Regions from separate parts of the Luteococcus sanguinis genome, predicted to be linked through region 3. Evidence: riboswitches for the same ligand, from Rfam matches in the RefSeq annotation. Region 3 holds a riboswitch; each other region holds the start of a gene.

Region 1 (2,255 bases), on a different contig from region 3:
CCGATGATGCGTCCGTCGAACTCGGGGATGGCGATCTGGTTGGCGGCATCGAGTGGGGTGACGCCGTCGTCGCTGGCCTCCCACTCGGCGCGCGAGCTGGTCAGGCACAGCCCCTGGATCACCGGGATGTCGAGCGCGGTCATCCGGGCGACGTCCCAGCTCTCGTCGTCCTCACCGGCGGACGCGGTGGCCGGGGTCGATCCACCGGCGGCCAGGACGGTGACGACGAGCGCGTCCAGCGTCCCGAGGGCTTCGTAGAGTTCGTCGGGAGCGGCGCGCAGGGAGCCCGCATGGATCGGCAGCCCGATGGCCTGGCCGGTGGCGTCGATGGCATCGGCGAGGTCATGGGCGAAGGCGTTGTTCCCGGCGACGTGCTGCGCGCGGTAGTAGAGAACGCCGACGCGTGGCACGCCCTCACGATCCCGCAGCTTGTCGAGGGGCCTGGGCGCCCAACCCCAGCTCGGGACCGACACCGGTGGCTCGAAACCCTCGCCGGTCAACAGCACCGTGTCGGACAGGAAGCCGTGCAGCTGTTTCAGGTTCTCCGGGCCACCCTCGGCCAGGTAGGCGTGGGCCTGCGCGGCAACGCCCATCGGCACCGTCGACAGCTCCATCAGTTCCGCGCTGGGGGCCTGCTCACCGCCCAGCACCACCATCGGGACGCCAGCCGCGAGCACCTTGGTGAACCCGGAACACAGGTCCTGCGGGCCACCCAGGATCCGCGCCACCACCAGGTCGCAGCCGCGCAGCTCGTCCAGCAGGCCCTGGTGTGCGGGACGGGAGGGGTTCGCGAGCACATAGTCGGCGCCACTCGCGCGGGCCGAGAGCAGGTCGGTGTCGGACGTGGACAGCAGCGCGAGACGCATCGTGGCTCCTCCGTCGGGGTTCTCGCCCCGGATGGTCAGGTGGGATCACCCGTGGCCAGTGTCTGGCTGCCCCTCGGCCGGGAAGACCCAGAGGACACAGTGGCGGAACCGCCCCGGACTCGCACCGGGTTCCTTGCCACGAGCTGCGCCAACCCTAGCCGGGCTGGCCAGCCGCTGTGCGAGGATGTCAGCCAGCACAACTCCACACCCCATGTCGGGAGCGAGGAAGCCGGACGAGCCGGCACGGTCGCGCCACTGTGTTCGTCCCCTGCACGACGAGGGACGGGAGCCAGGAACTCGCCCGCCATGGAATCCGACTACCCGGGACGCGTCATCCCGAAGGGACCACCATGCACATAGCCGAGGGCTTTCTCTCCCCCATCCAGTGCGCCATCTGGTACGGCGCGAGCGCGCCGTTCGTCGTCCACGGTGCCCGCGCCGTGATCGCGGAGACCCGCAAGAACCCCGAGAACCGAATGCTGCTGGGGGCTGCCGGCGCGTTCACCTTCGTCCTTTCGGCGATCAAGCTGCCCTCGGTGACCGGATCGTCCTCGCACCCGACCGGGACGGGTCTGGGCTCGGTGCTCTTCCGTCCCCCGGTGATGGCCTTCCTGGGGACGGTCGTGCTCCTCTTCCAAGCCTTGTTGCTCGCCCACGGCGGCATCACGACGCTGGGCGCCAATGCCTTCTCGATGGCCATCGTCGGGCCGTGGGCTGGGTATGCGGCATGGCGGACGCTGCGTCGATTCGGCACATCGGTGGCGGTCTTCGCCGCGATGGCGCTGGCTGACCTGGCCACCTACGTCACCACCTCGGTGCAGCTCGCGATCGCATACCCGGACGCATCGTCCGGCATCGCCGGCGCACTGGCCAAGTTCCTCGGGATCTTTGCTGTGACACAGATCCCGCTCTGCGTGATGGAGGGTCTGCTGGGTGTGCTGGTGCTGCGCTTCCTGTCCCGGGTTGCGGCTGACGACCTCAACCGGATGGGGGTGTTGGCCGATGCGTGATCGTCGCTGGAACACCCACCTGCTGAGCACTGCTGCGCTGGTTGTCGCGATCGTCGCCATCTTCGCCGCGTCGCTGTGGTTCGGACGTCCACACGACGGCCAGGAAGGTTTCGCCGGGACGGACGCCGTGGTCACCGAGACCCTCTCCGAGTCGGGCGTCGAACCATGGTTCAAGCCGCTCTTCTCACCTGGCAGCTCCGAGATCGAGTCCGGCCTGTTCGCGCTGCAGGCGGCGATCGGGGCCGGGCTGTTCGGGTACTTCGTCGGCAACCTTCGGGGGCGTCAGGTCGAGCGCGCCGGGCATTCCTCCAGCACCGACGATCCCGAGCACCCCGACTCCTCAAGCAGCCAGGTCGACGAGGGCTGATGCACGCGCACT
Region 2 (2,255 bases), on a different contig from region 3:
TGAATTCCTCCCCGGCGCCGGACGAGCTGCAACAATGGGAAGGCCCCTCGAGGGCACCTGACAACGCCGTTTTCGACGGCGCCACACCGCTGGAAGGAAGACCATGACGTTCACCGCCAGCCTGCTCGACCCGGCCAAGCGTCCGCAGGTCGTCGCCGCCATCGCGAAGGTCCTCGACGAGGAGGTCAGCTCGAAGTCCGGGCTGTCGGGCATTGCCCTGAAGGGTGCCTATGCCAGCGCCAAGAAGGCGAAGGAGGGAATCGTCGAAAAGGGCGCGAATGCGATGCTCCCCGACGTCGCCGCAGCCCTGCAGCCCTATTGGGAGGGCAAGGGAGACCAGTCCTTCGCCGCCCACCTGACCCAGCACAAGTCCGCTGTTGCGGACGCACTGCTCAAGGTCGTGGACGACAAGGCCGCCAACCCCGACAACGCCACCCTGGCGAAGATCTACAAGCCGATCCGCGGCAAGGCAAAGGGCTATGTCGAGGAGGCGCTGCCCAAGCTCGGCGCTGCGCTGGAGCCCTTCGTCAACTGAGGAAGCGGATCGACTGATCCCGAACCCGTCTGCGGCCTGCCACCTCTCCTCGGTGCGGACAGTGAAGGCGACGGGTTGTCCGCCGGTCCTTCGACATCACGGCGATCAAGGACGGCATCCCGGTGCGCGACCAGGTGTCGGCCGATGATCCAGACCGTCACCGGAGGTCGCGGCGGGCGCGGCGGCCGATTCCCACGGCTGGCGCCGTCCCCCTGGGTGTGGGGTGCCAGATGCACATCCTGACAGTCCCCCACACGGGCGCGGCTGGGGCAGACGTCCGATGAATGGACGGGATTCGCACCCCCCTTGCCCGCGCGAAGAGCGGCACCGCTAGGGTTGGGAGTGCTGGTTCGAACCTCCCGAAAGGGTGGTCGGCATGAGGGAATCCGGTGCAATTCCGGAGCTGTCCCGCAACGGTGACTGGGTCTCCCAGAAGTCCGAATACCTGCCAGCAGGGCACGGCAGCCAGTCGTGACCACCGGGACGAGGCGTCCGAGAGCAGTCCTGCAGGGTGTTCTTGGAGCAACGCCCCACCCGCGCGGCCGAGGAGCCACCAGCCAGGTCGTCCAAACGGACGACGAACTCATCGGAGCAGGAGTTGTGATGACAACCACCCAGCCGGGCGCGATCGAGGGCGGTGGCGGGCTCACGCTCGCCGGCGACTTCGACTCCCCGTCCATGGACCAGTGGCAGGCTGCGGTCGCCAAGGTCCTCAACAGGGGCCGTCCCGAGGACAAGCAGCTCAGTGGCGAACAGAGTGTCGCCCGGCTGCGCACCACCACGGTCGACGGCATCGAGATCGAGCCCGTCTACACCCTGGACGATGCCGTCGAGGGCCTAGGTGCCCCCGGCACCATGCCCTTCACCCGCGGCACGACCGTGCGCAACGGCGACATGGACGCATGGGACGTGCGTGCACTGCACGAGGACCCTGACACGACCTTCACCCGCGAGGCGATCCTGACCGATCTCGAGCGGGGCGCCACCAGCCTGTGGCTGCGCCTCGACCCGGACGCGATCAAGGCCGACGACCTCGTCAACAACCTCAAGGACGTTCTGCTCGACCTGGTCAAGGTCGAGGTCTCCAGCCGCACCGATCAGTTTGCTGCGGCGGATGCGCTGCTCGGCCTCTACGAGGGCAGCGGCAAGGACAAGTCCGAGCTGAGCCTCAACCTGGGCCTTGACCCGATCGGCCTGGCCGCCCTGAACGGCTCCCAGCCCGACCTGTCCGGCCTGGCGGACTACGCGAAGAAGCTCGACGGCATGCCCAAGTCGCGTGCGATCGTCGTCGACGCCACCGTCTGGCACAACGCCGGCGCCGGTGACGTGCACGAGATGGCCTGGGCGCTGGCGACCGGCGTCGAATACGTCCGCGCGCTGGTCGACCAGGGCCTGAGCGTCGACGAGGCCTTCGAGACGATCAACTTCCGCGTCAGCGCCACCACCGACCAGTTCGCAACCATCGCCCGCCTGCGCGCCCTGCGCACCTGCTGGGCCCGGATCGGCGAGGTGCTGGAGGTGTCGGCCGACAAGCGCGGCGCCCGCCAGCATGCGGTCACGTCGTGGCGCGAGATCACCCGCGACGACCCCTACGTCAACGTGCTGCGCGGCACCATCGAGACCTTCGGTGCGGCCATCGGCGGCGCCGAGGCGATCACGGTGCTGCCCTTCAACACCGCTTGGGGCCTGCCCACCGCCTTCGCCCGCCGCATCGCGCGCA
Region 3 (2,255 bases):
GCACAGCAGCATCCCGACCAGCTGCAAGGAGTCATACAAGGTGTAGAGCAGCGCGTCCAGGGTGACCGGACCGCCAAGCCTGATGCCCGCCATCCAGGCCGGCAACTGCAGCTGGGGCAGCGTGAACAGCACCGTCCCGGACCGGTTGAGCCCGATCAGCACCTGGCTGGTCATCCGGATCGCGACGATCACCAGCGCCACCACCAGGTAGGCGCCCGCGGCCCGGGCCCAGGGTGCGCGCGTCCGCCGGCCCCCGACCACCAGCCACACCGCCACGGTCATCAGCACCACCAGCAGCGGGTTGTGCACCAGGCTCACCGCGATCGCCGCCGACAATGCCCAGGCCCACCACGCCATCGGGTGCACGACGCGGCCCACCCGCCTCGCGGAGGAGGTGGGTGGGGCGGCGGGTGCCTGGACGAGGGGTGCCTGGGCGACGCGGACCGAGCGGGCCATGACGGCGGTGGTCAGCGCGTCTGGTTGCGGCGCCAGCCGAGGTAGCCGGCTCCGGCGGCGAGCAGGACGGCGATCGTCCCCAGCACGCCCCACGGCGTGGACGAGGAGTCGTCCGCGGTGTTGGTGGGCGCACCTGAAGCGGACGCTGACGCCGACGCCGACGCCGACGCCGACGCGGGGGCGGAGGCAGCGGCGAGCGACAGCACCGGCATGTCACAGCTCTTGGTCTTGGGTGCGTTGTAGCACCAGCCCTGGACGCTGCCGGCGGCCGGGACGGCCTCGTCGGCACCCTTGGGGGAGAAGGTCCACTTGCCCCCGGGGGTCAGCGTGTAGTAGCTCCAGAACTGCCCGTTGGAGGTGGCCGGGCAGGCGGCGGGGTAGCCGCCGATGGTGCAGATGAAGTTCGACTTGTCGCGCACCAGCTTGAGGTCGGCGGCCTGCAGGGCCTCGGTGCCGGTCTTCGGGGTGCCCACGCACTCGTTGGCCAGCTGCTTGTCGGCATCGGTGACCACCAGCAGCCAGACCTTGCCGGCCGCGACGCAACCGGCGGCGGTGCTCTCGTCTGCGTGGGCGGGGGAGGTCAGTGCGGGGGAGGCGGCGAGCGAAAGGCCGAGCGCGGTGGCGGCCAGGCCTGCGGCGAGGCTCGAGGGCTTGCGGAACATTGGAAGTGGGTCCTTTCCTGTGCGCCGCGAGCAGGGAGGTGGGGCCCTGGACTCTCCCGCGGCCTCGACGGGTTCGTGAGTCATCGTCACCGGCAGGCATTCCGACTCGGGACCTCTCACGCGGATGCGCGGGGCGTGATCCCTCACGGCTGCGGGTCAGTTCCGGTCTCGCACCGGATTCCCCTGACGGCGACTGGGCAAACCTACTCCGGTTGCTGTCCGCGCGGCACAATGGCCCCCATGGCCCGCATTCTCGTCGTCGACAACTACGACTCCTTCGTCTACAACATCGTCCAGTACCTGTACGAGATCGGCGTGGACGAGCTGCAGGTCTGGCGCAATGATGACGAGCGTTTTTCCTCTGCTGACTGGGCGGACGGGTTCGACGGCGTGCTGCTGAGCCCCGGCCCCGGGACGCCCGAGGAGGCCGGCGTCTGCGTCGAGTTGCTGAAGACCACCAGCGGACGGGTGCCGATCTTCGGCGTCTGCCTGGGTCTGCAGTCGATGGGGGTCGCCTTCGGCGGCGTCGTCGACCGGGCCCCCGAGCTGTTGCACGGCAAGACCTCGGACGTCTTCCACGAGGGCCAGGGCGTCTTCGCCGGGCTGCCCAGCCCGATCACCTGCACCCGCTACCACTCGCTGGCGATCGTCCCGGAGACGCTCCCGGACGTGCTGGAGGTGACGGCCCGCACCGAGAGTGGGGTCATCATGGCGGTGCGGCATCGGGAACACCCGACCGAGTCAGTGCAGTTCCACCCGGAGAGCGTGCTCACCCAGGGTGGCTACCAAATGCTCGCCAACTGGCTCGCGACCTGTGGGGACGAGGGCGCCATCGAGCGGGCAAAGGACCTCACCCCCCTGATGCGGCTGGGCTGACTCGCCGGGTGCCACCAGGCCGGGCCGAAGACACCGGCCAGCACGGCTTCAATCAGCTGGGCGTTGAGGTTGCCGCGCTCGAGGCAGGAGCGGACGCGCGTGACGGGGTGGCCGGTGCGCTGGTGGCCGGTGCCGTGTATCTGCCGACGTAGATCGTGATCACCTGGTCGGTGGAGTAGCTGCCCGTGCCGGGGGCCTGCTCCACGACCAAACCGTTCTGCGTCTCGTCGGTGACGTCACGGGTCAGCACGACGACGTCCG

What was found. A riboswitch is a leader RNA that binds a small molecule or an ion and turns the genes downstream of it on or off. The one in region 3 is predicted to bind cobalamin.
Region 1: it holds a riboswitch for cobalamin, as region 3 does, so the genes downstream of both, cobN (cobaltochelatase subunit CobN) here and ABD089_RS13605 (hypothetical protein) in region 3, are expected to answer to the same signal.
Region 2: it holds a riboswitch for cobalamin, as region 3 does, so the genes downstream of both, mutA (methylmalonyl-CoA mutase small subunit) here and ABD089_RS13605 (hypothetical protein) in region 3, are expected to answer to the same signal.

The regions. Positions count from the first base shown of each region.
Region 1 covers NZ_BAAAKI010000008.1:25,498-27,752, forward strand. Annotated here, with positions in the region: gene cobN (cobaltochelatase subunit CobN) at 1-866, opposite strand, end outside; cobalamin riboswitch at 903-1,038, opposite strand; gene ABD089_RS06905 (energy-coupling factor ABC transporter permease) at 1,217-1,876, shown strand; gene ABD089_RS06910 (energy-coupling factor ABC transporter substrate-binding protein) at 1,869-2,243, shown strand; gene cbiQ (cobalt ECF transporter T component CbiQ) at 2,243-2,255, shown strand, end outside.
Region 2 covers NZ_BAAAKI010000001.1:9,301-11,555, forward strand. Annotated here, with positions in the region: gene ABD089_RS00060 (DUF6918 family protein) at 104-535, shown strand; cobalamin riboswitch at 865-1,002, shown strand; gene mutA (methylmalonyl-CoA mutase small subunit) at 1,139-2,255, shown strand, end outside.
Region 3 covers NZ_BAAAKI010000025.1:142,857-145,111, reverse strand. Annotated here, with positions in the region: gene ABD089_RS13610 (CbiQ family ECF transporter T component) at 1-456, opposite strand, end outside; gene ABD089_RS13605 (hypothetical protein) at 468-1,118, opposite strand; cobalamin riboswitch at 1,193-1,340, opposite strand; gene ABD089_RS13600 (aminodeoxychorismate/anthranilate synthase component II) at 1,359-1,994, shown strand; gene pknB (Stk1 family PASTA domain-containing Ser/Thr kinase) at 2,047-2,255, opposite strand, start outside.